DNA from 4 places in the Nicoliella sp. ESL1113 genome. Region 3 is predicted to be linked to each of the others. Evidence: riboswitches for the same ligand, from Rfam matches in the RefSeq annotation. Region 3 holds a riboswitch; each other region holds the start of a gene.
What was found. Region 3 has a riboswitch for thiamine pyrophosphate ahead of thiS (sulfur carrier protein ThiS). Riboswitches for the same ligand answer to the same signal wherever they lie in the genome.
Positions count from the first base shown of each region.

Region 1: linked by a shared signal. The riboswitch ahead of thiW (energy coupling factor transporter S component ThiW) and the one ahead of thiS (sulfur carrier protein ThiS) in region 3 are both predicted to bind thiamine pyrophosphate.
Region 2: linked by a shared signal. The riboswitch ahead of ACSYTJ_RS01810 (ECF transporter S component) and the one ahead of thiS (sulfur carrier protein ThiS) in region 3 are both predicted to bind thiamine pyrophosphate.
Region 4: linked by a shared signal. The riboswitch ahead of ACSYTJ_RS08510 (acetylornithine deacetylase) and the one ahead of thiS (sulfur carrier protein ThiS) in region 3 are both predicted to bind thiamine pyrophosphate.

Region 1 covers NZ_CP196388.1:348,334-355,931, forward strand. The annotation lists gene ACSYTJ_RS08340 (deoxynucleoside kinase) at 1-609, shown strand, start outside; TPP riboswitch at 671-763, shown strand; gene thiW (energy coupling factor transporter S component ThiW) at 842-1,354, shown strand; gene ACSYTJ_RS08350 (NosD domain-containing protein) at 1,432-2,913, opposite strand; gene ACSYTJ_RS08355 (hypothetical protein) at 2,949-3,131, opposite strand; gene ACSYTJ_RS08360 (ABC transporter ATP-binding protein) at 3,493-4,578, shown strand; gene ACSYTJ_RS08365 (carbohydrate ABC transporter permease) at 4,571-5,533, shown strand; gene ACSYTJ_RS08370 (carbohydrate ABC transporter permease) at 5,533-6,381, shown strand; gene ACSYTJ_RS08375 (ABC transporter substrate-binding protein) at 6,393-7,598, shown strand, end outside.
Region 2 covers NZ_CP196387.1:473,956-481,553, reverse strand. The annotation lists gene ACSYTJ_RS01830 (FAD/NAD(P)-binding protein) at 1-940, shown strand, start outside; gene ACSYTJ_RS01825 (LVIS_2131 family protein) at 996-1,610, opposite strand; gene ACSYTJ_RS01820 (HAD family hydrolase) at 1,694-2,428, opposite strand; gene ACSYTJ_RS01815 (D-alanyl-D-alanine carboxypeptidase family protein) at 2,521-3,537, opposite strand; TPP riboswitch at 3,712-3,803, shown strand; gene ACSYTJ_RS01810 (ECF transporter S component) at 3,896-4,450, shown strand; gene ACSYTJ_RS01805 (ABC transporter ATP-binding protein) at 4,554-5,984, shown strand; gene ACSYTJ_RS01800 (energy-coupling factor transporter transmembrane component T family protein) at 5,981-6,628, shown strand; gene ACSYTJ_RS01795 (LBP_cg2779 family protein) at 6,705-6,911, shown strand; gene ACSYTJ_RS01790 (hypothetical protein) at 6,942-7,598, opposite strand, start outside.
Region 3 covers NZ_CP196388.1:52,351-59,948, reverse strand. The annotation lists gene hisF (imidazole glycerol phosphate synthase subunit HisF) at 1-618, shown strand, start outside; gene hisI (phosphoribosyl-AMP cyclohydrolase) at 615-953, shown strand; gene hisE (phosphoribosyl-ATP diphosphatase) at 946-1,272, shown strand; gene hisC (histidinol-phosphate transaminase) at 1,289-2,356, shown strand; gene ACSYTJ_RS07130 (amino acid permease) at 2,608-4,002, shown strand; TPP riboswitch at 4,150-4,243, shown strand; TPP riboswitch at 4,325-4,419, shown strand; gene thiS (sulfur carrier protein ThiS) at 4,468-4,665, shown strand; gene thiF (sulfur carrier protein ThiS adenylyltransferase ThiF) at 4,668-5,330, shown strand; gene ACSYTJ_RS07115 (thiazole synthase) at 5,332-6,099, shown strand; gene ACSYTJ_RS07110 (hydantoinase/carbamoylase family amidase) at 6,108-7,304, shown strand; gene ACSYTJ_RS07105 (dicarboxylate/amino acid:cation symporter) at 7,315-7,598, shown strand, end outside.
Region 4 covers NZ_CP196388.1:373,772-381,369, forward strand. The annotation lists gene spxB (pyruvate oxidase) at 1-1,413, opposite strand, end outside; gene ACSYTJ_RS08490 (HAD family hydrolase) at 1,542-2,186, shown strand; gene ACSYTJ_RS08495 (hypothetical protein) at 2,347-2,805, opposite strand; gene ACSYTJ_RS08500 (acyl-CoA thioesterase) at 2,905-3,318, shown strand; gene ACSYTJ_RS08505 (lysylphosphatidylglycerol synthase domain-containing protein) at 3,352-4,257, shown strand; TPP riboswitch at 4,336-4,431, shown strand; gene ACSYTJ_RS08510 (acetylornithine deacetylase) at 4,516-5,793, shown strand; gene tenA (thiaminase II) at 5,793-6,461, shown strand; gene ACSYTJ_RS08520 (hypothetical protein) at 6,502-7,065, opposite strand; gene ACSYTJ_RS08525 (DUF6198 family protein) at 7,234-7,598, shown strand, end outside.

The DNA of each region.
Region 1 (7,598 bases), 300 kb from region 3:
GTTGGTTCTGGTAAAACATCATTAGCGCAGAAGCTAGCAGAACATTTAGATACGGATGCTTTTTTGGAACCCGTTGAAAGTAATCCAATTTTACCAAAGTTTTATGCAAATCCAAAAAAGTATGGTTTTCTTTTACAAATTTATTTTTTGAATAAACGATTGGAAATGATTAAAAAGGCGCAGACTCATCATAACAATGTTTTAGATCGTTCAATTTATGAAGACTCCGTTTTTACAGATGTTAACTATAAATTGGGTAATATTAACTTAACTGAAAAGAACGTTTATGATAGCCTTTTGAACAATATGATGCAAGAAATACCAAATTCCAACCGTAAGAAAAAACCAGACTTATTGGTTTTCATTGATATTGATATTAATCACCAATTAGAGCATATTAAACGGCGGGGCCGTGAGTTTGAACAGGTTAATAATAATCAACATTTATTGGATTACTATCAAAAATTACAGTTAGCATATCAACGTTGGTATGATAGTTATCGTGAAAGTCCTAAAATGAAGATTAATGGTAATCGTTATGATTATGTTAATAATCCTGATGATTTAACTGAAGTACTTAGACAGATTGAATATCACGTTGTTAAATAATTAGTTTTGACTAATTTTATGCATTATAGTAGTATTGATTACGTTATAATAATTTAAAGTATAAATATTAATGGGGTGCCGATTGTTGGCTGAGATTATACCCATGAACCTGATCCAGGTAATGCTGGCGATAGGGATTAATCATAATTCAACCATAATAATCTCTATCTATTTAGATAGGGATTTTTTATTTTGGGACACTGTTATTTATTTATACACAGGAGGATGAAGAATGGGTCAACAAAATCGAATTCAAAAGGTAACGATTTTGGCAATTATGATTGCATTGGATTTTGTGCTATCACCGATTTTCAGAATTGAAGGGATGGCACCAATGTCTAGTGTCTTAAACGTTACTGCTGCAGTAATGATGGGGCCAGTTTATGCAACGGTTATGGCAGTCGTGTGTGCATTGATGAGAATGTTATTTTTAGGAATCCCACCATTAGCATTTACTGGGGCTGTCTTTGGAGCATTCTTAGCTGGAATATTATACTTATATAAGCGTAATACCTGGATGGCAATTATTGGGGAAGTAATTGGCACTGGGTTAATTGGCTCACTAGCATCATATCCAGTAATGGTTTGGTATACCGGTACACATAGTCAATTGTTTTGGTTTGTATTTACACCTCGCTTTTTTGGTGGGGCAATTTCAGGATCAATCATTGCATACTTGATTCTCCTTAAGTTAGTAAAAACAAATCAATTTAAAAGGATTCAACGGTTATTCTTCAAAAATTAATTGCATTAAAAATTAAAAGCGTAGCTATGTCATTCATAGCTACGCTTTTTTGATGCTATTTAATTTGGTGTCTACCATTAATTGACAATTGGAATATTGACATTGGTATGGTTATTACCATTTTGAAATTCATCATTGTTAATTGAATAGAGCACCTTGTTATTACTTGCATTTCCGTTGATAACAACCTTGGAGTTTGATGTAGCTCCGTCAATTGTATCTAATTTAATCGTGTTATTATTGCCCCCCATAATTAACTCACGGGTGGCCTCAGATTCTTGTTCTGAAGTGAGGTGATTTCCTTGAAGGACATTATTATTTCCTGAGATGTAAACATCTCCGATTTTTTTATCAAAGCCCTTTGGATTGTCCTTATCACCACGAATATAAATCGAGTTATTAGATAGGGTGTTATAGTTCCCAGTAATATAGATTGCCCGACTATAGTATGATTGAATGTTATTGTTTGAAATCATAACATGATCACCGTTATTAACTTCAACATTGGTGAATCCATCTGGATAAATGTTGTTATTGGAGATATTTGCAGCATATGGATTGTCTAATTTAACAGAAATACCACCAGGTTGAGCACCGATAAAGTTATTAACAATTTTAGCTTGCTGTGACGCTCCTAGCAATTGGACACCATTGGTCAACTCTGAAATCCAGTTATCTCTGATATCTGGAGTATCGGCACCATTTAAGGTAATTCCGTAGGTAGCGTTTTTCATTGCTATATCATGAATTTTTAACCCATCAGAATCTTGTGGACCGCTTATTAGCGTTTGAATGCTGTTAGGATTATTACTACCGATCATATTGAGATGGTCAATTTCGATTCCGCTGATTCGAGGTGACTTGTTAGCAACCCCAATTTGAATCCCCGTCGTGTTACCATCAGCGATGATTAATCGACTACCACCCCCTGTAACCAACGTACCGTTTTGAGAATCAACATTAGAACGTAATCCCGCATTGATTCCTTTGATGCGAACATGGTTACTATCAATAACTACTGGTGTTTTAAGATAAAAGTCACCATTTGGAATTAAAATGGTTCCACCAGAAGATGGCATCTGGGAAATAATCTTGTTAATGATTGCTCCAGAATCAGTATTGGTATCGCCGCTTTTAACGCCGTAATCAGTTAATTTGTAGTAAACATCAGATAGGGCATCTTTACCATTTTGACCAGGATCACCCTTTGGGCCTTGAGCACCAGTGTCACCCTTTGCCCCATTTGCTCCAGTATCTCCCTTTACTCCTGGAGTACTCGTCCCAGCAGCACCGATGTCCCCCTTAGGGCCTTGTAGACCAGTTGCACCGATGTCTCCCTTAGGGCCTTGTAGACCAGTTGCACCGATGTCCCCCTTAGGGCCTTGTAGACCAGCAGTACCAGTGTCACCCTTAGGCCCCTGTAGTCCAGTAGCCCCGGTATCACCCTTAGGACCTTGTAGTCCAGCAGCCCCAGTATCACCCTTAGGCCCCTGTTGACCAGTCGCACCAGTGTTACCCTTAGCGCCTTGTTTACCTGTATCTCCCTTAGGTCCCTTCAAAAGTTTGATATTGGGGTGGTTATGTCGGGCTTTTTTTACCTTCTTTTGCTTATGATTTTTTTAACAGCTTTTTTAGCTGATTTTTTAGGTTCTTTCTTACTGTTTTTATGGGTTGCAGCATTAACGGAATCACCGTTACTATTTAAAGTGCCTCCAAACATTAAGAATGCAGTGGTTGTTGCTAACAATGTAATTATTTTTTTGACATTATTATTCAATCGCTGTGTTCCTCCATTTTTCATAATTAGTATGTATTGATCAATACATACTAATTATACTATTATTATAATTTAAAAGATATAATTATCTTTAATATTATTTAAACAATTGCTAACACTGTAGTACAATTTTGGATCAATTTATTAAATAAACAATACTTAATTTAAACTATTATATTAATAATAATTAGCCGTTCTTTTACCAAAAATTTACATAATTGGTTCTAAAATTAATTTTTGCGCATTTATTTTTACAAAAAAAACACATTTGTTTTACAACTTATCTAAATTAGAATGTTATTCTTGAAATCGTTAAGAAAAGTTAATGAATTTAACAATTCCATAAGGATAGGTGAGAATATTGTCAATTCAACTAAAGCATCTTGAAAAGAAATACGAAGGATCAGATACACCAGTTTTAGAAAATGTTTCTGCGCACATCGAAGATAATGAATTTTTTGCAATCGTTGGACCATCAGGTTGTGGGAAAAGTACATTACTTAGAATGATTGCGGGAATTATTCCCATCACTTCAGGAAGCCTGTATTTAAACGGTGAGGTCGCAAACGACTTAGAACCAAAGGATCGGAAATTATCAATGGTATTTCAAAGCTATGCTTTATACCCATTTTTATCTGTTTTTGATAACGTTGCGTTTGGCCTAAAGGCTCGTAAGCAACCAAAAGAAGAAATTAAAAAACGGGTTGAAAAAGCATTATCATTAGTCAACCTTAATGACTACAAGGATCGTAAGCCAAAGGATCTATCAGGTGGTCAAAGACAACGGGTAGCATTAGCACGTGCAATTGCCAATGAATCTAAAATTTGTTTGATGGATGAACCACTATCAAACCTTGATGCCCAATTAAGAGCTAAGATGAGAATTGAATTGAAAGAACTACAACGGAAATTAGGTTTAACTGTGATTTACGTTACCCATGATCAAGTGGAAGCAATGACGATGGCTGATCATGTAATGGTTCTTAACAACCACCATGTTCAACAAATCGATACACCACTAGGTGTGTACCAACAACCAGCAAATGAATTCGTTGCTTCATTCTTTGGAACGCCACAAATTAACTTAATTAGTGCTACTTATGAAAAGGGTTCCCTTAAGATGGATGAAGACTTCATTTTGGATACTGATGATTCATTAATCGAAGGCCACAAGTACAAGGTTGGAATCAGACCTAACCAAGTTAATATCAAAATTGATGTTAACAATGGAAACGCACAAGTAGTCAATGTATCACAACTTGGTGATCGGACCATGGTCGAAGCATTATTGGGGAACCAACAAGAAATTAGAATCGTTTTAAACGGTCAAGTTGATATTCGCCCACAACAATTTATTCAAATCGAAGGTGCAAATGGATACTTCGTTTTCGATGCTGATGATCGCAGCTTAGTGAGCGTTAAGAAGGGAGTTTTATTAAATGCTTAAGTCGTTTGAAGGAAATAATTTTAATAATGATGATGAAGTTAATAATTCTAAGACTTCCGAAACTTCAACTACTAAAAAAGCATTAAAAAAGCACAGTGATGCTTTATATGCCATCTTATTCTTGGGGCCTTCGATCTTATTGCTAGGGGTATTTGTTTTTTATCCAATGCTCAAGACCTTATATATGAGTTTGTTCTTGACTAATAACTTTGGGCAAACGACCATCTTTGTGGGGTTGAATAATTACATCTCACTGCTGAAATCAGCATCGTTCATTTCTAGTTTATTATCAACGTTTGTTTACGTGATTGCAGTCATGATTTTGACCATTGTTTTTGGTTTAGCATTAGCAGTTTTTGCAAATCAAAAGCTTCGTGGGATTCAGTTCTTTAGAACGATTTTCTCATCAACGATGGGGGTTTCAGTTTCCGTTGCAGCGATCTTCTTCCTATTTGTTTTCAACCCCACAAGTGGATTGTTAAATCAATTTGCAGGATTGGTACATTTACCACAACTAAATTGGATGACAGATCCTAATCTAGCAATGATTACCGTTATTGTCTCGACCGTTTGGATGAACCTTGGATTTACGTTCTTAGTTTTATTTGGAGCTTTACAAGCCGTTCCTCAGTCACTTTATGATGCAGCAGATATCGAAGGGGCATCTAAGCCATACCAATTATTTAAAATTACCATTCCAATGATTTCACCATCACTCTTTTTCGTCGGGATCGTTACGTTGATCGGGGCTTTCAAGAGTTTTGGGTTGATTGATTTAATGACGGCCGGGGGACCTAATAACGCCACTAACCTTTTGGTTTATAGAATCTATCAAGATGCATTCTTAAATGGTAACTATAGCCAAGCAAGTACTGAATCAATCGTATTGACCATTATCATTGCGGTTATGACCATTATTCAATTTAAAGTCTTAGAAAAGCGGGTGAACTACTAATGGATGTTGCAAATAATAGTCAAACAGACAGTAAACGCAAATTTAAGATTAGTAATGTTTTTCAATATTTACTTTTGATTATTTTAGCTTTGATCGTGATTGGGCCATTTCTATTAGGCCTTTGGACTAGTTTTCTACCTACTGATAGTATTACAAAGGGGTCATTAGCTGGTAAATTAACTTTTGATAACTACGCTACTGCGATTAATACAACTCCAGTGCTTAGATACCTATTAAATAGTTTTGTTGTTTCAGTAATTAGAACAATTGGCGAAGTCTTCTTCTGTTCACTAGCTGCATACGCATTTGTGTTTCTTAAATTCAAAGGTCGGAACTTCCTTTTCTTTGTTTTCTTAGCAACCATGATGCTACCATTTGAAGCTGAAGTAATTCCCAATTTCATGACTGTTAAGTCAATGAACCTATTGAACACTTACTCAGTAATGATCATTCCATTTTTGACATCAGCATTTGGGACCTTTATGTTAAGACAAGCATTCCTCCAAATGCCTAAGGATTTAAAGGAAGAATCAGATATTGAAGGCTTATCACACCTTCAATACTACTGGCACGTTGTATTACCATACTCTAAGATTTCATTATTAACCCTGGCAGCTTATAGCTTCTTATCGAGTTGGAATGAATATCTATGGCCAATGTTAACCACTTTTAGTGATAAATACAGAACCGTTCAAGCTGGTTTGAGACAAATGCAATCCACTGAAACATTTAATAACTGGGGAATGATCATGGCTAGTGCCGTTATCGTAGTTATTCCTACACTTATTATCCTATTCGCTGGTCAACATTTCTTTAAGTCTGGCTTAAACGATGGATCTGTAAAATAAGGAGGATTAACATGAAAAAGCGGTTATGGATCATAGGAGTTATTGGAGTTATTTTACTAGCCATCTTCGGAGTAATGGCTAGTTCCAATTCAAGTGCAGATGAGTCTGCTCAATCTGGAAATAGAACCAAGATTATTTTCTGGCACGAAATGACTGGAGCTGGTGCAGCTCAAATTCAACAATTTGCCGATAATTTTAACAAAAAGCAAACCAAGTATGAAGTTATCCCTGAGTATGAAGGAAGTTATAACCAAGCGATTCAAAAGGTATTACAAACTCACGGTACGAATGCTTCACCTGCAATCTTCCAATCAATGGACGTTTCAACTGGTCAAATGAGAAATGCAAACATCACGACGCCAGTTCAAAAGTTTATTGATCAAGATAAGTATGATATGAGCAAGATTATGCCCGCTGCACGTGCTTTTTACAGTAAGGGTGGCGAACAATTATCAATGCCATTCAATACTTCACAACCAACGTTATTCTATAATAAGGCAGTTTTTCGTAAGTATGGGGTAAAAGACTTACCAGTTGATCCTTCTTACGATGATATTGAAAAAGCGGCTAAAGAACTTACTGAAAAATCTAAGGGGGCCGTTAAAGGGGCAACCGTAGATGCTTATGGTTGGTACTTTGAAGAATTCATGGCTAATAGTGGTCAATCCCTTGCCAATGAAGAAGATGGTCATACTGGTTTCCCAACCAAGGTAAACTTTACGAACCAAGCAACCGTTAATGCAATGAACTGGCTTCAAAGTATGAATAAAAACGGTTCATTCATTAGCTTTGGCTCAGGAAGTACCTCAGCTTCAAACGAAATTGCTTCATTCCTTTCAGGAAAGCTTGGCATTATGCTACAATCTTCTGCATCAATGGGTCAATTACAATCTGCTTCCAAACCTGGTGACTTAGGTGTAACATACTACCCAAGACCAAATGGCCAAAAGGCGAATGGGGTTGCAATTGGTGGTGCTTCGATTTGGATTTCAAATGATAAGGATTCTACTACCCAACAGGGAGCATGGGAATTCATTAAATATCTAATGGAACCTGAAAATCAAGCTGACTGGCAAAAAGCAACTGGTTACATTGCCCTTAACAAGGATTCACAAAATGAACCAGTGTTGAAGGAACTTTACAAGCAACGTCCTGAATCACAAGTTCCAAGCAACCAACTTGCCAGAACTAAGCCTAACGCTACTAACTCAGGAATT
Region 2 (7,598 bases), on a different replicon from region 3:
TAAGCTTTCGGTTAAGCAATTTCGGCAACTAATGCGTCGTGAAATTGAAATCGTTTACTATCAAATGATCCTTAAGCGTGACCATCCGCAAGTTGATATAGATCAATTCACCGCTCAGTTCGTAAAAGATCCCGATGCTGCCATCCAATCGGGACCATTTAAACCCAATGAAATCCTCAGATGGGAGTTATTGCTCAACCCAGTTGCTGGGACTCCAATCACAACCACCGCCGATTATCAACAAACGTTGCTCAACTGGCTAAACGCGGTCGCTAGCGATGCTGAATTGGGCCTTGGCGTAGGACCATTATCATCCGCCCTAACGGTATATAAAGAGGTTCGTCAAACGATGCGGGACACGATTGTAGAAAACGACTTTACAGAAGCTGATTACCTTAGTGAATTTCTAACTACCTTTAAAGCTAACAGCCAGTTTCTCTCCAATGGTGCCCCTGCAATTCGTTTTAAACAATTAATTGCCCTAATGCACGCTGGCGTGGTTACTATTTTGGGACCACAAATGAACGTAATTGGTGCTAATCAACATTTTGTAGCCCTTTCAAAGTACTATCCAAAAGAGCCCGTAATCGCCGATGCTTTAATAGAGGCACGGATTCCTAGACTGAACTTTGCAACTACCAAAAGTGAATTGATTAACGGAATGGTAAAACGTAAAATCATCACCCCAGCTGCGTTCAAGGATGCTAACGAACGAGCAGTAAAAATTAATGCCATCAACATCGATGCAGATTCTGATCAAGCCATCAATGCTAGTGGTGAAATTGATGCTGGCTTTTTCGTTTTCAGTACCTTAACGGAGGGCATTCACTGGTTAACCACTGTCTTTCCAATGGTTGGCAATGATGAAAACCACCGTAGCGCCGAACAGATAAGCCATCAAATCTTAAAAATTAATACTAAATATCGAGATACAATGTAAAAAAAAGCGGAACCGATTTCACGATCGATTCCGCTTTTCAAATCTCATTAGATTATTAATGGTAATAAATAAATGATTGGTTCGGGACTCTAATAATGACATAGCGACTAGCGCGCTGTCCCGCCCTTAATCCTAATCCATTTAATAAATTCGGCTTATATTTAGCGGTAGTGGTTTCAATCCAAGCCCGCTGGTATTTCCGATCTAAGTCATTCAACCGACTTCCACTGGAACGATAGGTTTCGGTTGGCAATGAAACGGTGTTAGCACCACTAATGATGGTTGAATCATTGCTACTAACTTGATAATGTTCACCCTTCGTTAAATAGGTGTAATATTGACCACCCGATTTATTTTTAGAATTATAAACATTAACATAGTATGATTTACGACCATTCGTATCTAATACAATTGGTTTGTAACTTCTAGAAACAGAAACATTATGACTAGAAATATCAGCTCTTAGCGTAATTATCACCATCGCTAAGGCAGCCCCCAGTATTAAAAGCCCTTGAAAAAATAAAACGATTCTATTTCTGCTTACTAGCTTTTCATCTTGATGCAATAAGGCCTGTCGCTTTTGCCTACGGATAGAAATAACCATTGAAATTAAACTAATTGCAATGATAATCCAGATGGCAAACCCGATTAGATTCCAGGCTGATATCATAAACAAGCTCCTTTAAATAAAAGTAATATTACTGACCATTACATTATTGTACCTGCTTAGTAAGAAGATAACAAATTCAATTATTATTTCAGAAATTGATCGATGGCATCATAACCATTTTCAGTAGTTGCAGTTTCAAAAAGCTCATCAACGGGGGCATGCGATTGTTTTTGATCGATCAAAGCCACGTCCCGCGGGTCAATATCTAATTCATCACTCAACGTCTCAATTGCGTTTTGGTATGAAGCATCGAATGAAGTGATCCAAAGGTCGTTTCCCTTAGCATGAGCCACTAACTTACCATTAAAATTACTATTAAAGGTTTGGGCTAAACTTTGCATATCGCCGTTCTCAAACCCCAATCTAATTTGATAGACTAAATCACTCACTAATTCTAGATCATTCATTTGGTATAAAGATGGGTACGTCTTATTAAAGCGTTGGTAGGCTGAACTATCCTTGCTTGCATCGGTGTAGGCATTCATCTTCCCCGAAAGGACAATGTATGCGGTATTAAAATCGCGTTGCGCTTGAAACCACTTTAGGGCTGATTTCCAAATTTCATAATCGATCACCGTTTCATCACGAACCACGCGATTCAAAACGGTCTCAGCACCCCCTTCGCAGATAAACGCTAAGGGAGCCTTTATCCCATGAAAAATCTGAATCATTTTGGCATACGGAGCTTCCGTCATAAAGCCCAGGTGTAGATTTTGCTTTGCCAAATTCATTAACTGTTTGGACAATCGAGATGCGTTAATTTCACCATCTGCGGATAAAAAATCACGATCAAGATCAGCCAAGATCAATTTAGTCATTTTGCAACCTCCCGAAAATAAAAAACTCACGTCTTAACCGTGAGTTTAATTTTAATTGTGATTATTATATCATTTTTGCAGATTTTTGACGATTAATTGTAAATGGATGAGTTTTTATAAATGTACTTCATCAAATCACGTTGATCACTAAATTCATAAGGATCATTCAAAGTAATCGTAATCAAGCGGTGCTTCCCTGGTAGTTGGCCAGTTCCAACAAAACATAGCCCTGCAGCTGGAGTATAGCCGGTCTTTAAACCATCAACGCGCAGACTTGCATCATAGAAGGTCCGCCCCTTAAGTAGGTTGTTGTAGTTATATAGGTTTTGCCCTGCAACCTTGGCCGTGCCCCTGCTAGCATCATTTAATACCTTTGGATAATAAGTTAAAACGTGTTGCGCAATTACTGCCAACGCCTTTGCACTTACCATGTTCCCAGCAGTAGCCCCACCAGAATACTTATAACCATAATGAACTAAATCATTATTTTCAAGTCCAGATGGTGAGTTAAAGGTCGCAGAAATCCCCCATGCCCTTGCTTGTTTATTCATCATATTCACGAACTGACCATTTGAGCCAGCGACCCATTGTCCCAATGCAATCGTAGCTGCATTTGATGATTGGATCAGTGCTGCTTGATAGAGCTGCTTTACGGTATATTTACGACCAGCAACCAGCTTAAAGCCACCACCAACGTTATTATTGTAACTCATGCTCCGTAAGCCAGCATTAGAAGTATCAACGACTTGGTTCCAGCCATTCGTTTCCTGTGCTTTTCTGACCACCAGGTACAATGACATTAACTTGGCTGTGGATGCTACCTTCATTTTTTGATTAATGTTTTTAGCATAGATGACCTGTCCGTTCGTAGCATCGATCGCAATTGCAGCCGCTGCATTCTTCATCTTATAGTTTCCAGGAACAATATTATTAGTAGTGATTCCTGATGCACCATCGTCATAGTTATAATCATAATTATAATCAGCACTGACATTAACTGTTTTTGTCGAAACAACATCTAAAAATGGAGTAATTTCTGATGCTGATGCTAATCCGACAACAGCAGTTAATACAATTGCCATCTTTTTAAAATTCTTTTTAAGATTCATTTAACCAACCCTTCTCTGATTTCGATATCCTAAATAATAAGTTAACACCTTAGCACTTTATTAACAATTGATTATTGATAAATGTAAACGAAGTGTTATTTAAGATTTATGCCTGTAATATTCAAACTTGCATTTAAGAAAAAATTAAGTTATACTGTTCTAGTTAATTAAATAGATAGATGTTTGGGGTGCCTTTTTTGGCTGAGATGATACCCATTGAACCTGATCCAGTCCGTACTGGTGGAGGGAAACGTTTTATCAATGGTGTACATATTCCGAAAGGGACCTCAGTATTTGAGGTCCCTTTTTTCTGTCTATCTAAAATAATTGTTTAATTTATTGAAGGGAAGGATTTTCCATGTCTAAAAAATGGAGTCTTAGAAACATTATTTTAATTGCATTGATCGCAATTGTCTGTGGGGTTATTTTCTGGTTGACTAGTTTTATCTATAACGCATTAACACTAGTTTTAACACCAATTGGTCTTGCTCCCGCAGCAAACGATATTTCACTTGGTCTTTGGATCGTTGCTGGTCCATTAGCAGGGGCTATTTTCAGAATGCCTGGTGTTTCCATTTTCTCAGAAGTTGCCGGAGCCGTTGTTGAAATGTTCTTGGGTGACCAATGGGGAGTTATGAACGTTGTCTCAGGTTTAATTCAAGGTGCCGGAGCTGAATTAGGTTTTGCAGTTACTGGTTACAAGAAGTACGGCCACTTCCAATTATTGTTAGGTAGTATCTTCACTACCATCATTACTTTTACTTGGGATTGGTTCAAGAATGGATACAACGCATACGGTTTTGGAATGTTGATCTTCTTATTCATCGTTAGATTTATTTCAATCTGGGTATTTAGTGACCCAATTCCATTGGCCATCAAGAAGCTCCTAAACAGAAGCCACGCCATTGCATAATCATTTTAACGATTCAATGCTTCATAAATTTAAATGAATTTAAAGCACTTATAAAGCCAAGCTTGTAAGTGCTTTATTTTTAAATTACCAGGAGGAATTAACCATGACCACCGTTTCAGTTAGTCATTTTACATTTACCTACCAGCATCGCTCACAACCAGTATTAGAAGACGTGAACCTAACCTTTCCGAACGAAAAAATTAGCTTGATTGCTGGACCATCTGGAACTGGTAAATCGACGCTTTTAAAGTCAATTGCCGGTTTATATCCTGAGTTTGCCAATGGTGATTACACTGGTGAAATTAAAATTGGTGACAAGGAGATCAAAGACATTGCCCCTACTGACTTCAGCGGCTATGTGTCAATGATGTTTCAAAACCCCAATCAACAGTTTACGATGACGAACGTATATGATGAACTCCAATTTGCACTTGAGAATAGACAGTTAGATCCTAAAATCATCCCCCAACGAATCGATGATGCACTAGAATTCGTGAACATCACTAAGTTAAAGCACCGTGACTTGAACGCCCTATCCGGTGGTGAAAAACAAAAGGTCGCCTTAGCCATCATCATCGCAATGGATTCCGACGTTATTTTATTGGACGAACCATTTGCGAGTCTAGATCGTCAATCGCGAAGTGATCTGCTATATCAATTGACCCGCTTACGTGATCAAAAGAATAAAACGATCATCTTAGTGGACCATGACCTTTCTGGTTACGACAACATTGTCGATACGTTCTTCTACCTAAAACCCAACCAATTTCAAATTCAACAGTTAAGTAATGCAGAGGTCCAAAAATTATTAGTACCATTTGATAATCAAGAGTTAGCGGCCGTCCACTTCCCGATTCCCGATAATAACGAACCAGCCGATCTGATCTTAAACAGTTGTGAACTAAAGCAAAACCAAGGCGTATTGCTAAAGGCTGACCAATTCAAATTTCCAGCAAAGCAAATCACATTGATCACAGGTGAAAATGGAATCGGTAAATCGACCTTGTTCAAAGCTTTAACACGGCTCTTTAAGTATGAGGGTTTGATTTCATATCAGGATAAAGACATCCAAAAGATCCATAAGAAGAAATACCTTTCCCACGTTGCGCTGGTCTTTCAAGATGCTGAAATGCAATTCGTCGACATCACGGTTGAAGAAGAACTATCGCTTTCGATTAAAAACGCGGTCCATCATAATTACTCCAAAGAAGATATTGATGCCATGCTTAAGGCGTTGCAGATCGACGGCAGGGAAAAACAAGTCGTTTACACACTTAGCGAGGGGCAAAAAAAGAAGTTGCAAATCGTCGAGATGTTGATCATGGGAACTGACATTTTATTAATGGACGAACCATTTAAGGGGTTAGATATCAAGTCTCTAGAAACGGTAGTCGAAATGCTAAAAAATGCGAGTCAAAAATTTAACCAAACCATCATCATCATTAGCCATCAACTCAGTGGTTTGGAAACGCTATTTGATTATCACATTCAGTTCAAAGACCAACAACTTACTTATAAGGAGTCGTTATTATGAACACAGCCATTAAATTATTCATGATCATCATCATCGGAGTTGAAATTTCATTTATCCAAAGCGTCCCATTGAACCTTTGTATCTTAGCAGTCAGTTTAATTTACCTCCTGGTCAAACGGGTTAAATTAAAGTCGATCGCATATTTGACCCTGTACCCGATCATTCCAGCCTTTGGACTCTTAATGTCACAAGTTATCTACGGGACCCATGGCGCCATTATCGGATGGGTGCTGTTTACACGGTTATTCACCTACGTCTGGCTCGGGGCTACCTTTACGATGACTAGCAACATTAAAGACCTCGCATTCACATTGGAACAAAACTTCAAACTCCCATCCAAGTTCGCCTACGGAGTATTGACCGCATTCAACTTGGTGCCAAGGATCATCATCGAAGTCCAAACGATCCGCCACGCCAGTTTAATGCGCGGGGTTACGATGCAACTCTGGTCGCCGAAATTATATTTCAAAGCCATCTTAGCAGCCATTAACTGGTCTAGCGATCTCTCACAAGCAATGATCTCACATGGTTTTGTTGAAGATGCGCCACGGACTCACGTTGAAAAAACCTACGTTCGCTGGACCGACTTTGCTTACATGGCCTTTTGGCTCATTATGGTGCAATTACCAATTTTCATTTTTTAAACTAAGCGGTGAACCTTTCAATCAATTGTTTGTTATAATATAATGATAATTAATAAATAACTTCAGGAGGCTTACTATGACTAACGGAATTAGTAACATTTCAAAGGAAATCATTGATTTTCAAAAGGGCAACGCATGGCCAGATACCCAATTAGCTTTCAACCTACATATCAGCGTTGAAAGATTACACGATATCAAGTCAATGGAAAAGCAACCCACCAACGAAGAAAAAGAATTAATTGAAAACTTCATTGAAAACAACCAAAAAGATTCAGAAGAATAATAAAAAACCAGCCAGTTGGCTGGTTTTTTATTATTCTGGATGATTATTTTTCAATCCATCATCAGTTAAAAACGCTTCTAGATAATCGAACGCTAATTCACCAATTTGATTCAGAGGAATTGATTCTCGTTCTTCCAATCCATCCCGACTATCATCAACTTCTTGAAAATGAACTTGCTTCGTGATCGGTGTAATATCAAGTGGATAACCTAATTTACCCATCCCGCCAGCAGATGCGATTCGTACTAATTGATTTAAATTGATTGCCTGTTCAAGCAGTGACTCTAAAACATCGCTGCCCATATCAAACTCACGTTCATCATTTAAAACGGGCTCTAAAAAAGTATTGGCGTTATGGTTTTCTAAACTAAAGTGTTGGATCAATCGTAAATAATCAGAATCTAAGTAAATGTTTGCAATCATGGTAGTTCTTAATAAGACGTATCCACCAAATTGACCACTCATGGTCACTAAGTTAAAAATGACGTAATCTGAATTGTAATTCACAACGTAGCCAATGTAATAATAACCATTGTCAGCCACCGATTCAATTTCATATAAATGGTGAGTTGCTTTAGATTCAGCATAGACACTATTGATTTGCGGATCACTACCGTTAATCATTGCAGTATTGACCGAGGGCCCGAACAACAATGCTTTATTTTTGGTCAACATCGTTAATTCTTT
Region 3 (7,598 bases):
TTCTTAGACATTACGGCAACTAATGAGAAGCGCAAAACAATGGTCGATGTAGTAGCTGATGTATCTCAACAAGTTTTTATGCCATTGACGGTCGGTGGTGGGATTAGTTCGATTTCAGATATGGAATCGTTATTACACGCCGGAGCTGATAAAATTTCAATTAACTCATCTGCAATTGCCAATCCGAATTTAATAACCGAAGGGGCGAAACGATTTGGTAGTCAAGCAATTGTGGTGGCCATTGACGTGAAATGGGATGCAGCAGCTCAAAAGTATGTTGTTTATACCCATGGTGGGACTAAAAATACTAAAATTTCAGCAACTGAATGGGCGCAATTAGCGGTTGCTAAGGGAGCTGGAGAATTGTTGATCACTAGTATGGATCAAGATGGAACTAAGGACGGATTTGATGAAAAACTATACCAGCAGATTGGTCAATTAGTGGATGTACCGATCATTGCTTCTGGTGGTGCGGGCCGAGGATCTGATTTTGTTGATTTATTTAAGAATACCAAGGTCACAGGCGCGCTAGCCGCATCTGTTTTTCACTATCAAATTCTTTCGATTCCAGAAGTCAAACAACAATTAAAAGATGAGGGGGTCTCCGTTAGAATATGAAACCAGACTTTAGTAAGCTATCTGGACTATTGACCACCGTTGTGATTGATTCGAACACTAAACAAGTATTAATGGTCGCTTGGATGAATCCAGAAAGTTATCAGCGAACGATCGAAAGCGGTGAGACGTGGTTTTGGTCACGTTCGCGAAATGAATTATGGCATAAGGGTGAAACGAGTGGAAATACACAGCGGGTAACTAAAATGGAACTGGATTGCGATGGCGATACCCTATTAGTATCCGTTGTGCCGAATGGGCCAGCTTGTCATACTGGTCATGTAAGTTGTTTTTTTAACCCAGTTGAATTTAAAAAAGGAGTCGATAATAATGGATAAACAAAACTTAGAAGAATTATATGAAATGGTCAAGAAGCGGAAAGCAGAACCAATCGAAGGTTCATATACTGATTATTTATTCACCAAGGGTTTGGACAAGATCCTTAAAAAAGTTGGTGAAGAAACAACGGAAGTCATCGTTGCCGCCAAAAATAAGGATCCTAAGGAATTACAATATGAAACTGCTGATATGCTATACCACTTAATGGTGCTATTGGTAGAATCTGGTGTGTCTTTTGATCAAATTAAGACCGAACTTGGTTCTCGAGTGGGGAAAATGAGTCAATACAAAGATCGGGCCCCAATTAAAAAGTTATAGAATGGAGTGATTTCCAATGAAGAGTGCAGTTAAAGGGCTAGAAAACTACGTCCCCCCAGTTGCGATTGAGCAACTTAAGAAAAAGTACGGATTAAATCGAATTGTCCGTTTATCAGCAAATGAAAATCCGTATGGGACTTCTCCACAGGTTGCTAAGGCAGTCACTTCTGCAGTTCCACAGTCGGAAAACTATTATCCTGATAGTAATTGTACGGAGCTACGCAACTTAATCGCTAACAAGTTAAAGGTTCCTAGCCAAAATATTGTTTTTGGTTGTGGATTGGATGAAATAATCTCAATGGTTTCGCGCATTTTTTTGAATGCTGGCGATGAGGTAATTGTTTCAGAACCCACTTTTTCTGAGTATCAAATCAATGCTGAAATCGAAGGCGCTAAGACGATCAAGGTTGCAGTGAATGCTGATGGTCAAAATGATCTTCCTGCATTTTTGAGCCAAATTAATGCAAATACGAGCTTAGTGTGGCTCTGTAATCCTAATAACCCGACTGGGGGCTATAATTCAGTCGAATCGATCCGCCAGTTTATGTTAAAAGTGCCTAAGGATGTCTTGGTGCTCATTGATGAAGCATACATTGAATACGTAACCAGTGCTAAGGATTCTTCAGCCGTTCCATTATTAAAAGAGTTCGATAATTTAGCGGTGATGCGGACTTTTTCAAAAGCTTATGGTTTAGCTAGCTATCGGGTTGGCTATATCATTATGGACGCTAAACGCGCGGGGTATATGCAAGCGGTCCGCCTACCGTATAACCTCAATACGCTTTCCCAAGTTGCCGCAGTTGCTGCGCTTAGCGATCCTGAATTTGTTCAACGAACGGTAAATAATAATAAGACTGAACGTGATGGATGGGAACAATTTTTAAAGCAAGCTAATTTAAAATACTATCCATCGCAAGCCAATTTTATTTACTTTCAAAGTGCTGATGCCGATAAAGTCGCAAATGAATTACTCCAAAAGGGCTACCAAGTTCGTGTTGGTCAACAACCAAATTGGATCCGAATTACAATTGGGCGACAAGATGATAATAAAGCGATTCAGGACATTATTAAAAGCTCCTTATAATGTTATCAATAATTACATGTATAATAGTCAGCTGATTTTGAATAAATAACCTCTTTGTCACGATAAAAAAGCATAAAAACCAATTTTTTGAAAAAAGCTTTGCTTTTCGAAATAAATATGGTAGAATAAATTAAAATTAAATGAGAAAAAGCTAATTTGGTTTTAATGTTATGTGAATCAACGGGACGTCACGTAACTTTTTATTACATTTATTTTGGGTAAATACAAAATTGGTAAAGGATGTGTTGATCATGGCTAACTCAAACATTAGAGAAAATCCAGATGGAACTTACCGTTCATTGAGTAACCGACATGTGCAAATGATTGCAATTGGTGGCACGATTGGAACTGGGCTATTCTTAGGATCAGGGACGACGATTTCTAAAACGGGACCATCCATTTTGATCGTATACTTAGTCTTAGGATTGTTCTTCTTCTTGATGATGCGTGCAATTGGAGAAATGTTTTATTCAGATCCATCGCACCACACGTTTGTATCATTTATTACTAAGTATTTAGGACCTGCTGCAGGTCGATTCACAGGTTGGACCTACTGGATCGGGTTGGTGTTTGTCTGTATGGCTGAAGTAACTGCGGTGGCCACTTATGTACAATTCTGGTTTCCTAATCTGCCAGCATGGTTGATTGAAGTCGTCTTTTTGGCTGTTCTTTGTGGCTTAAACCTAGTGGCTGCGCGTCTGTTTGGTGAAACCGAATTCTGGTTCGCAATGATCAAAATTATCGCAATCGTTGCTTTGATCGTTACCGGGATTTTTATGATCTTTAGGCACAGCGCAACGCCACTTGGTCATGCATCACTCGCTAACATTACTAATAATTTGACATTATTCCCCCACGGTTCATTTAACTTTATTTCTGCGTTTCCAATGGTATTCTTCGCCTTTCAAGGAATTGAATTCGTAAGTATCACGATTGGTGAAGCAAAGAATCCACGGCACGTGATCAAGAAGGCAGTTAATGAAACCTTACTTCGCATCTTACTATTCTACATTGGTGCATTGGTGGTAATTATGGGAATTATTCCATGGACTTCACTTTCACCAGATAAAAGTCCATTCGTTCAAGTTTTCCAATTGGTTGGAATTCCAGCTGCTGCAGCTGTGATCAACTTTGTGGTTCTAACTTCTGCTGCTTCGGCATTAAATAGCTGTATCTTCTCAGCTGGTCGTCACTTTTACCAACTAGCGACTGAAGCAAAGGAAGGCAGCTTCATGAAGGAAAAGTTTGGTAAAATCTCTAATTCTGGGGTTCCGGCAGCTGCCATTTTACTATCAGCTAGTTTGGCATTGATCACTCCAATTATGAGCCTTAGTGCAGCGACTGGAGCAGTCTTTACAATCGTAACTGGTGCATCTAGTGATATGTATATCTTGGTATACGCATTAACAATGCTTGCACATCGGAAATATCGTCAATCAAGTGATTATATTGAAAATGGGTTTAAAATGCCTTGGTACAATGTTACCAGTCCGCTCACCATCGCTTTCTTTTTGGTAATCTTCGCTAGTTTATTCTTCATTCCCGATGATGTTGTAGGTGCCATTGCTGCAATTGTATGGGCAGTTGGATTTGGTGGATATGTATTGATTAGCCAAAGAAAATCAGAAGCAAGTATAAATGGATAATATTAAAAAATATCTTATTATCGATCGATAATAAGATATTTTTTTGTTGCTAGCTTTTTATCAAATTGTCCTTGGCTTAAAATTTTATTATTGACAAATTTTTCACCTTAATGTTAATATAAGATTGTTCAAAATTAAATATTTATCACATTGTATCTGGGGTGCCAAGCAATTGGCTGAGATTATACCCATTGAACCTGATTTGGTTAATACCAGCGAAGGGAGATGCAGTTCTTTTATCGCTGATTAATTATCGAATAATTAGGACGGTTCTCCTGGGTTTTACTAGGGGAACCGTTTTTTATTTACAATTGTGATGATAATTTAAACACTGGGGTGCCAAGTAATTGGCTGAGATTATACTCATTGAACCTGATGTAGTTGATACTACCGAAGGAAGGGGTTTAATCTTAACTAGTGCGTTAAAAAACCTCCTTTCTTGGGTCTAGAAAGGAGGTTTTTACTTTGGTAACCATTAATGGAAAGCCAGTGGAAGCATTGGCGGGAAAACCGCTATCATTCTTATTGGCTCAATATGCTCAGCATCAAGATAACGTTGTTGTCGAATTAAACGGATCAATCGTCCATCGCAATGAAATCGATGGAATTACTTTAAATCCAAATGATCACGTTGAATTAATTTCTTTCGTAGGAGGTGGTTAGCAATGACGGTTCAAATTGATGGAATCAGTGTTGAAGATTTTTTTATGCAGATGAAGGATCGTAATGTTGATAACTCGTATCAGGCCCTAAAGAATGCACACGTTACGATTGCAGGTTCAGGCGGGTTAGGATCTAACATTGCAATTGCATTGGTGCGTTCTGGTGTAGGCCATTTGACCCTAATCGATTTTGACGATGTGGAATTAAGCAACTTGAACCGCCAACAGTTCAAGTTCAGTCAAATTGGGATGCCAAAGGTCACTGCATTAAAGCAAAATTTATTAGAATTTAATCCCTTTATTAAAGTGGATGCGATTAAAACAAAGGTCAGTGCTGAAAATATTGAGCAACTCTTTGCTGACTGTGACATTATTTGTGAAGCTTTTGATAACCCTGCTGCCAAGGCGATTCTACTCGATGGGGCGACCAGTGCTTTTCCAGATAAACCATTAGTAATGGGCAACGGATTAGCGGGGGTCCATGGTGCAAATCAAATTCAAACCAAACAACAATCCCCAAACGTCTACATTAGTGGTGATGGTCAGACGAGTGGATCAGAGGGATTGATGGCACCACGGGTAATTATTTGTGCCGGTCATCAAGCAAACGCAATTTTAAGATTACTCATGCAACTACCAGTGGTTGAAAATAAGGAGGAAATTTAACATGGCAATTAAAGACGATTTAGTAATTAACGGACACCATTTTACATCACGGTTTATCTTAGGTTCAGGTAAATATTCATACGACCTAATTGATGCTGCAGTTCATAATGCCAAGGCTGAAATTATCACAATGGCATTGCGGAGAACCGAAGCAGCAGCCGAAAATATCTTAAACTTTATTCCAGAAAATGTCACTATCTTACCGAATACATCTGGTTGTAAAAATGCTGAAGAAGCAATTCGGATGGCTCGAATCGCGCGCGAATTAAGCGGCAGTGATTTCATTAAGCTAGAAGTGATTCCAGACAAAAAATACTTAATGCCCGATAATGCAGAGACGATCAAGGCGACTTCCATTTTAGCTGATGAAGGTTTTACCGTAATGCCATACTTCTTACCAGATTTAATCACTGCAAAGCGGTTAGTTGAAGCTGGAGCATCAGCGGTGATGCCATTAGGCGCACCGATTGGGACTAACCGCGGCTTAGCCACTAAGGACCTAATTCAAATTTTGGTCAACGAAATCGAAGTACCAGTGATTGTTGATGCCGGAATTGGACGGCCTAGTCAAGCTGCTGAAGCCATGGAAATGGGAATTGATGCCGTAATGGCGAATACTTCAATGGCAACTGCTGGCGACATCCCATTAATGTCAGAAGCATTTAAGCTAGCGGTTGAAGCTGGGCGCAAAGCATACCTTGCTAAGCCAGGACGGGTAGTTAATAGTGGTGCGGTTGCTTCTTCACCACTTCTTGGGGTTAGTAAGTAGGCACTGTCATGGTGATGAAAGGAACGCTTAATTTAAACGATTGGTTAGACCAATTTACTGTTGATTCCGATGAAGGACAACACCGATTGGTTTATGATGAATACTGGATTGAAAATCAAATTCGGTTGATTCACTTAGGACAGCGACTGGGTTTTAAGGCGACCGTTGACATGGTTGGAAACGTCTTTTTAGACTTCATCGGGCAAACGGATTCGGTGATTGCGGTTGGTTCCCATATGGATACGGTCGATCATGGTGGTAAGTATGATGGACTATATGGCGTTTTGGGTGGATTAAAGGCGATTGTTGATACAGTATCCAAAAATGGCAAGCCGAATAAAACGCTGCGCTTGATCTCATTTAGTGAGGAAGAGGGGAGTCGTTTTCCCGCTACTTTTACGGGTTCGAAATACTATGTCAATAAAACGCTTCCGCCAAAATTAGTCGATGCAAATGGGACTAGCTTTGAAGCTGCTAGAAAAAAGGCCGTTGAGCAATTGACTAGTCAACCACAAGTTACTTTGCGTAATTGTGAGTTACCTGATGCTTTTACGGAATTGCACATTGAACAGGGTCCCCAATTAGAAAGAACGAACGCATCGATTGGGTTAGTAAATTCGATCGTTGGGCAACGGCGCTATACTGTGGATATTAATGGACATGCTAACCATGCTGGAACGACACCGATGCAGGGGCGCTGTGATGCGCTAAGAAAAGGGTGTCATCTAATTGATTCGATTTATCAATTGGGTAATCGTTTTAAACAACCGTTCGTTTTGACGATTGGTAAAGTCATGAACCACCCCAACGTTAGCAACGTTATCAGTGGACAGTTTAGCTTTACGATTGATTGCAGGTCTGATTCTGAGGATCAACTGGATGATTTTGAATCCCGCTTAAATGAATTAGTTAAAAGGCAGCGTGAAATCATCGATCGTTATTTACAGGTTCCTGTTACCCAGTTAAACCGTCAGCTTCTAAATGTTAACCAAGATTTAGCGCGTCAATCTGAAATCACATTTTTAGAAATGGCATCTGGAGCAGGACATGATAGTCAGATAATGAGCAAGGCCGTTGCGACTGCAATGGTATTTGTTCCCAGCAGTAATGGAATTAGCCATCGTCCCGATGAGTTTACAGTCGCTGCTGATCTAAATGCGGGGGTACATTTCTTATCGATGATCTTACAAAAACAAGCCTATTAGGAGACTGAAAATGAAGTTGAAACAGAACTTAACCCTGAAAATTCTTCTGGGAATGTTGATTGGAATCTTAATTGGTGGAATTGGTGGTTCCAAGGTGGCGTGGTTACAAATATTTGGTGAAATTTTTTTACGCCTTCTTCAAATGATAGTAATCCCACTGGTAACTTGTTCGGTAATTTCAGCTGTGGGCCACTTTTCCGTCGGTCAGTTTCGTAAGATTGGAATGCAAATGGTGATGATTTTTCTAGCCACCACGATTGCTGCAGCTGTGGTTGGTTTATTAGTCGGGTTACC
Region 4 (7,598 bases), 320 kb from region 3:
ATTGTTGGAGGTAACCACATTGATTACTGGAACCTTGTATTTTACAATGGTGGCAAGGTCTTGAAGCACCATTGCTAGGGCTCCATCACCAGCAATATTCCAAGATTGTCTATCTGGATATTCACGTTTTGCAGCGATTGCACCAGGGAGCCCACTCCCCATCGTTGCAAAGAGGGCAGAAATCACCCACTTGTTTTGCTTAGTAAGGTCGAGGTATCTAAAGGTATTGATAATGTTATCCCCAACATCAATTGAGAAGGAAGCATTATCATCTGCCACTTCATTGATCGCCTTATACATCTGGCCTGGTAATAATGGCGATGCATCTGAATTTTTCATGATTTCTAGATATTCTTTCCAGTTCTGCATGTCAGCGACAGCAGCCTTAAAGTAGTTCGTGTTAGCGACCTTAGTGCTTCTTTCAATTGCTTTTTCAATAAATTGGGTTGCATCTGACCAGATACCAAGGTCTAAGGTATGATGACGCCCTAACATACTACGATCGTTGTCAACTTGTACATAGGTAAATGGATGGCTAGCGTAGTAGGTGTTGGCAAATGGGAAGTCACCACCAATTGCGATCACAAGGTCTGCGACTGACATAATTTCATCTGCAGCCTTGGATGCAGCACGGTTAGCAGTTCCTAATAGGCCTTCGTAGTCTCTAGGAACCAATCCACTTGCTAATCCATCGATAATAATTGGAATTTGTAATTTTTTGGAAAGCTCAACTAACTTTTCGCCGCCATCCTTGATTCCACGACCAGCGTGGAAGACAGGACGTTTAGCTGATTTAACTAACGTCAAGAATTTGTCGACTTCTGAATCGGTTGCTTCAGGTTCTGGAGCAACCTTTTCATCACTTAAACTCGCTGAGGAGTACTTCTTTTCTGGAATCTGTTCATAACCAAAGTTATTAGGAATGACAACCACGGCCACACCATTGTTTTTATAAGCAGATTTGATTGCTTCATCGACCACGTGGGGGAGACTTTCGGGCGTCATCACAATTCGGTCATAGCATGCCACATCCCTAAAAACAGGGGTTTCAGGCATTTCTTGGAAGTAGTCATAGTTCATATTCGTATTAGGAACTTGTCCGACTAGCGCTAAAACGGGAGCATGATCAGCCTTCGCATCGTAAAGTCCGTTCAACAGGTTAACTGCACCAGGACCAGCTGAGCCAAATGCGACCCCAATCTTACCAGTCAATTTAGCATGGGCTGCGGCAGTAAGTGCTGCTACCTGCTCGTGGCGAACTTGAATGAAGTTAATATTTTTTTGTTCAATTTGTAACCCATCTAGTAATGAATTAATTGAACCACCAGGGTATCCATAAACGTCCTTTACGCCCCATGATTCGAGGACCTTTAAAAGGGCCACACTGGCCTTGATCGTTTTTTTATTTTCCATTAGATAATCCTCCTGATCCGAAATATAGTACAAAATTTTGATATACGTTCATTTTACCACTTTTCAATTTTTTATCATGTTATAACACCTTTTGATTTGTTATAGTATAATAACTAACGGGGTGATTTATGATGAAGTATAAAGCAGTAGTTTTTGATGTAGATGGGACTTTAATTGATAGTTTTCCACGCTATGCAGCAATTATGAAACTGATTACGCCTAAGTATGGAATTAAAGATATATCCGATGCTGAACTGCATGCGACGTTCCCATTAACTGCGGTCCAGACAATCGATTATCTGGGGATTCCCAGTCGATTTAGTAACCAAATGGCAATTGACTATACGATCGCAGCAGCTCAATTGAACCAAAAACCTGTTTTATATCCAGGGTTTGATGAATTTTTCCAACGGCTACAAGATAGTTATCCCGATGTGGCATTGGGAATCGTCACTTCTGGAAGTAATGAAGATATGCAAAGTTTAAAGGATCATTTTGCTTTTATGAAACAGGTATGGGTAATTGTGACATCCGATCGGTTACCTTATCATAAGCCTGCTCCAGAACCATTGTTATTTGCAATCGATCAAATGGGGGTTAGTCGCAACGAAACGTTGTATATTGGTGATTCTTTTACTGATGAGGGATGTGCTAAGAACGCACGGGTCGATTTTGGATTAGCTGGTTGGGGAGATATTGATCAAGAGCTAAGAAATGGTTATGCAAAGTACGATTTTAAAACTCCTCAAGAAATTTTGAAATATTTTTCCTGAAATGGTTGTAATTAGGACTCACTTCTGATAATATTATTAAGTATTCTTTTGAGTCGGTAGCTCAAGCAGAGCACTCGGTCCTTTTCCGAGAAGATGTTAGTTCAATCCTGGCCCGACTCATAATAAAAGCTGAGACAATTTGTCTCAGCTTTTTTCGTATTTAATTATTATTGTGATACTGTTCCAATAATCTTTTGACCTGGGTCTGGACTAATTTAGCGTCATTGCCAGAAACTTTATGTAATGTGATTTCATGGTTAGCGACCAGGTCTTGAATCTCATCATCATTGAGGGGCTTTTCATCATCACCGAGGGTAATCGAGTATAGTTGATTGCTTTTGGCACTGTCGTTAATTTTATCACGGAGCTGATCAATGATACTGAGTAAGAAATCATCATTATCAAATTGGTTAGCGATCAATTTAAGTCGTTCACTACTGGTCGGTCCATTACTGTAACGATTATTTAGATCATCATATACATTTTGATCAACTTGATTGGATGCCCATTCCAATTGATTAATAAAATTAAGCGCGTTATCAATATATTTAGAAGCGGTAATTGAATCCATTGCTGTAAAGTCAGCATTAACTTGAAAATTGGGTCTTGGCTCATTCATTGTAAGGACTCCCTTATTGCAATTTAATTTAATTATATCAAGAAATAGCTGGTTTATGATAAAATTACTATGGAATAATTTAGAGAAGAGGATATTAAAATGGTTAATCCATATTTTCATAAGGTACAATACTATGAAACTGATAAAATGAAAATTACTAGTCATACGAATTACATTCGGTTCATGGAAGAAGCGCGTAGTGATTTTTTGGAACAAATTGGGTGGGCCTATGATCAATTTGAAGCTAATCAAATTATATCGCCAGTGTCTAAGGTCGTTGCGGATTATAAAAAGACGACTACCTTTCCTGATGTAATTAAGATTGAGACCCGTGTTGCCAAGGTCAGTAAGCATCGGTTGGTATTAAGTTATCTAATGACGGTCAAGGACCAGCTAGTTTGTCGGGCTAGTAGCGAGCACTGCTTTTTAGACATAAATGGTAAGATTATCAACATTCAAAAGCAATTACCCGACTTTTATACTAGGTTAACAGAATTGGTTAATGATAACTAGAAAGTGGTGAGTTAGATTAAAATTATTGATAAGATTGCAGATGCTTTTTCTAGTTACTCTAACGTTATTAAACGGATTTATGTAGTATTGATTTTAGTTTTCGTGGTTTATTCGATCCACTCCATTTTTGAACAAATTTCTTGGCATAAGTTAGTACATGCTAGTCATTTACTTTCGATCGGCAGTTTAGCTACATTGATAATCTTAGGAGCGCTTTCGATCATCCCAATGATGATTTATGATTTTACTTATACTCGCAAGGTCAAAATGGATATTTCAATGCCAGAGTTGATCACCAGTAGTTATGTAATCAATACGTTCACAAACATCGGGGGATCTGGCGGATTGGTCGGGGCGAGCCTTAGGATCTTTTTATTCGGCAGCGTTCAGGAAAATAATAAAGAGACTGCTAAGATTGTTACTCAAATCGCCTTGTTCACGATGACGGGCTTAGTCGTTAATGATATTCTTGCAATACTGCTTAACATTGATCGCTTTGGAATGGAACCACTTTGGATTAAGGCAGTGTGCCTATTGTTCCCGCTTTATTTATTAGTTCCGTTCATTGCCAAAAACGATACATTGAATCGTCGCGATCTATTCCACCTCTTGATTGGCTCAACTTTGGAGTGGGTGTGTTGTTTAGCATTCTTTTTGAGTATCGGTTACTTCATGCACATTCATTTTGATGTACGAGCAGCTTACTTAGGGCTAGTCTTTGCTGGAATTGTGGGAGCGATGTCATTAATTCCTGGTGGAATCGGTTCATTTGAAGTCGCATTAACATTTGGTTTACAAAGAGCGGGGATTTCAACTGATATTATTGTAATTTGGGCCTTGATCTATCGGATCTGTTATTACTTCATCCCGTTTTTAATTGGAATGGTCATGTTGATATTTAAATACTTGAGTAGAAATCGCAACAAACTGATCAATTAGGGTGTCATTTTGATTGGACATTTTAGTTTGATTAAAAAGCAGCTTTAATTTATAATTAAGGCGTTAAAATTAAAAATAAACTGTCACTAGGGGAGCTATTTAGCTGAGAATTAATTTGACCCTTTGAACTTGAATCTGGTTAGCACCAGCGCAAGGAAGTGGCCCTTTGAAATTAGCTAATGGTTTGCGAATTTAGGGGGGATGCTTCTGTTTGAAGTATCTCCTTTTTATTATAGTGACAAATAGGGAGCTATTTTAATGGTAAATGATATTAAGACGTTGATTAACGATGTTGATCAAAATAAAGATCAGTTATTAGCAATATTAAGTAAGCTAGTGGCATTTCCCACTCCCGCTCCACCGGGCAGAAACTCAGATGATGCTCAGGCATTTGTTAGGGACTTTCTTGAACAAAATGGGTTTAATGTTGATCAATGGGATCTTTATCCTCATGATTCAATTGTTGTTGGGACGAAACCAGGATCTGATCAATACCAAAGTTTGATTTTAAATGGGCATATGGATGTAGCCTCGATTCAATCGGATGAAAAATGGCATTCAGATCCGTTCAAGATGGTCATTAATGATGATATAGTCATCGGTCGCGGGGTAGCAGATATGAAGGGTGCCCTTGCTGCAATGCTAATGGCAATTCAATTGTTGAATAAGTCTGGTCTAGAACTACCTGGTGAATTAAAATTCGAATCAGTTATTGGTGAAGAAAGTGGTGAAGCCGGAACTTGGGATGCAATCAAACATGGTCATAAAGCTGATTTTGCGATTGTCGGTGATATTAGTGATTTTCATATTCAAGGCCAAGGCGGAGTAATTACTGGTTGGATTACGATCAAAAGTGATCAAACGTTTCATGATGCTACTAGACGCCAGATGATGAATGCTGGTGGAAAGCTACGGGCTGCTAGCGCAATTGAAAAGATGGCAAAGGTAATTTCTGGTCTCAACGAGTTAGAAAGAGATTGGGCGGTCAATAAAAGTTATCCTGGAGTAGAACCTGGTTCTGATACGATTAATCCTGCTGTAATTGAAGGGGGTCGCAATGCCGCTTTTATTGCAGATGAATGTAGACTGTGGGTAACGGTTCATTTTTATCCAAATGAGGACTATCGAGATGTAATAAGAGAAGTTGAAGATCACATTGATCAAGTTGCCAAGGCAGACCTTTGGATGAAGAATCACATGCCCATTTATAAGTGGGGTGGCAAGTCAATGGTCGAAGAGCGTGGGGAAGTCTTTCCAGCCCTTGATCTTGATGCGAAATCAAAACCAGTTGAATTACTAAGAGATGCTCACTATCAAGTAACGAACGAACGACCAATAGTCGATGTTTCACCAAGTGTTACTGATGGGGGATGGTTCGGTCATGCTAATATTCCAGCTGCTATTTATGGACCAGGCACGATTGATGAAGCTCATTCTGTAGATGAATCACTAAAAATTGATGATTTAGTTCAATATACCAAAGTCTTACTTCAATTTATTTATGAATGGTTAAATACCAAAAAGGAGTCCAATTAATGAAATTTAGTGAACGGTTAGTAACAGAATTAAAACCTGTTTGGGAAGCCAATCATAACCATCCATTCGTAAAAGAACTAGCGGATGGAACATTACCAGTTGATAAGTTTAAATTTTATATGATTCAAGATTACATTTATTTAATTGATTATGCGAAGCTATTTGCTCTAGGAGCGCTCAAAGCTTCTGATTTAAAAGTAGAGGGAAAGTTTGCTGAGTTGCTCAGTTCTACTTTGAACACCGAAATGGGTTTGCATCGTAAATACGCTAGTGAATTTGGCATCAGCGAAGCAGAGTTAGAAAATACTCAACCGACTCCTGTAACTTTAAGTTATACAAATTATATGCTATCAGTTGGCCAAAGTGGGGGCTTAGATAAGGTCTTAGTTGCATTGTTACCATGTATGTGGAGTTATAATTTAATTGGCAAGCAGCTATTGAATACACCAGCAGCCAGCCATCCACTGTATTCGAATTGGGTATCAATGTATAGCGATGATGAGTACACGAACTTAACTAATTGGACGATTTCCTTATTAGATGAATTGGCATCTGGTAAGTCTGAGTCTGAATTATCAGAACTGAGCCAAATTTTTCTAAATACGACTCGTTATGAATATTTATTTTGGGACATGGCTTATTATCAACGCAATTGGCCAATGGCTTAATAAAAAAACGACTTTGATTAACTTCAAAGTCGTTTTTTTATTAGTGTTTATCTTTTCGCTCTTGATTATCATTTAGGTGGGTTTCCAACCAGTCAATGACCTCATGGTTATTTTTATGAATCAAGTCTTGGACTTCACCTCGATTTAAATGTTTGTGTTCCCTTATAAAATGATCGGTCTTATCAATTAATTCATTACTTTCGACTGGATGTGCAAATACATAATCGAACCAAGCCCAAAGGCTAAGGTATGCGATGATTGAAAATACGGCAACCAATGCATGGTTATTATTAATAACCGTTTCTAATGTATAGATCGTACCAATTACCAATAGGATCATTTTAACGTTACGTGTTTTTAAAACTACTGTAATATAACGATGCGCAAATCGGTATGTAAGTAACCAAGTTAAAATCCAAATGATATTGATCACTAATAAATCAATTACTGCCCATAACCCAGGTAGTGATGCGGACTTGCTATTAACTAATCCTGCAATTTTACTAATCAACATTGGCATTAGAATCATGATCTCGACTAGTAAACAAACAACAGTAATTATCTCTGCGCGCCCCTTGGGAATAAAACGTTTTTTATCTTTCATAATATAAGATACCCCTTTGATGTTATCATTTTTATTAAGAATAGCACAAATAATAAAATTGTCCACTTACCATTATTTTTATTATTTATAATTACTAATAAATAACTAATTATAAAATCATAAGATTAATTTCTGGTATAATTGTTACTTATAAATGGGGTGATTGAATTGAATCAAAATTATAATTCTTTTAAATTAAGAATGTTTGCATTGATCTTAGGACTTTTTGTTGATGCCTATGGGAATAGTCTGACGATTATGACTAATAATGGGAATGGAATCTGGACGGCGGTAGCAGTTGATTTTAATCAGTTGTTTGGGCTGTCAGTTGCATGGACGTTATTTATATTTGGAATCATTAATATTGTTTTGAATCAATTTTTAGTTAGGCGTATTGACTGGTGGCGAATCATTAGTGGCCTTATCTACATGGCCTTTTTCAGTTATTTTATTGATATTTTTAATAAATTTAACCTTGCCATGGGAATAACCAATTTGAATAAGTGGCTAAGCCTGTTAGTTTCAATTCTAGG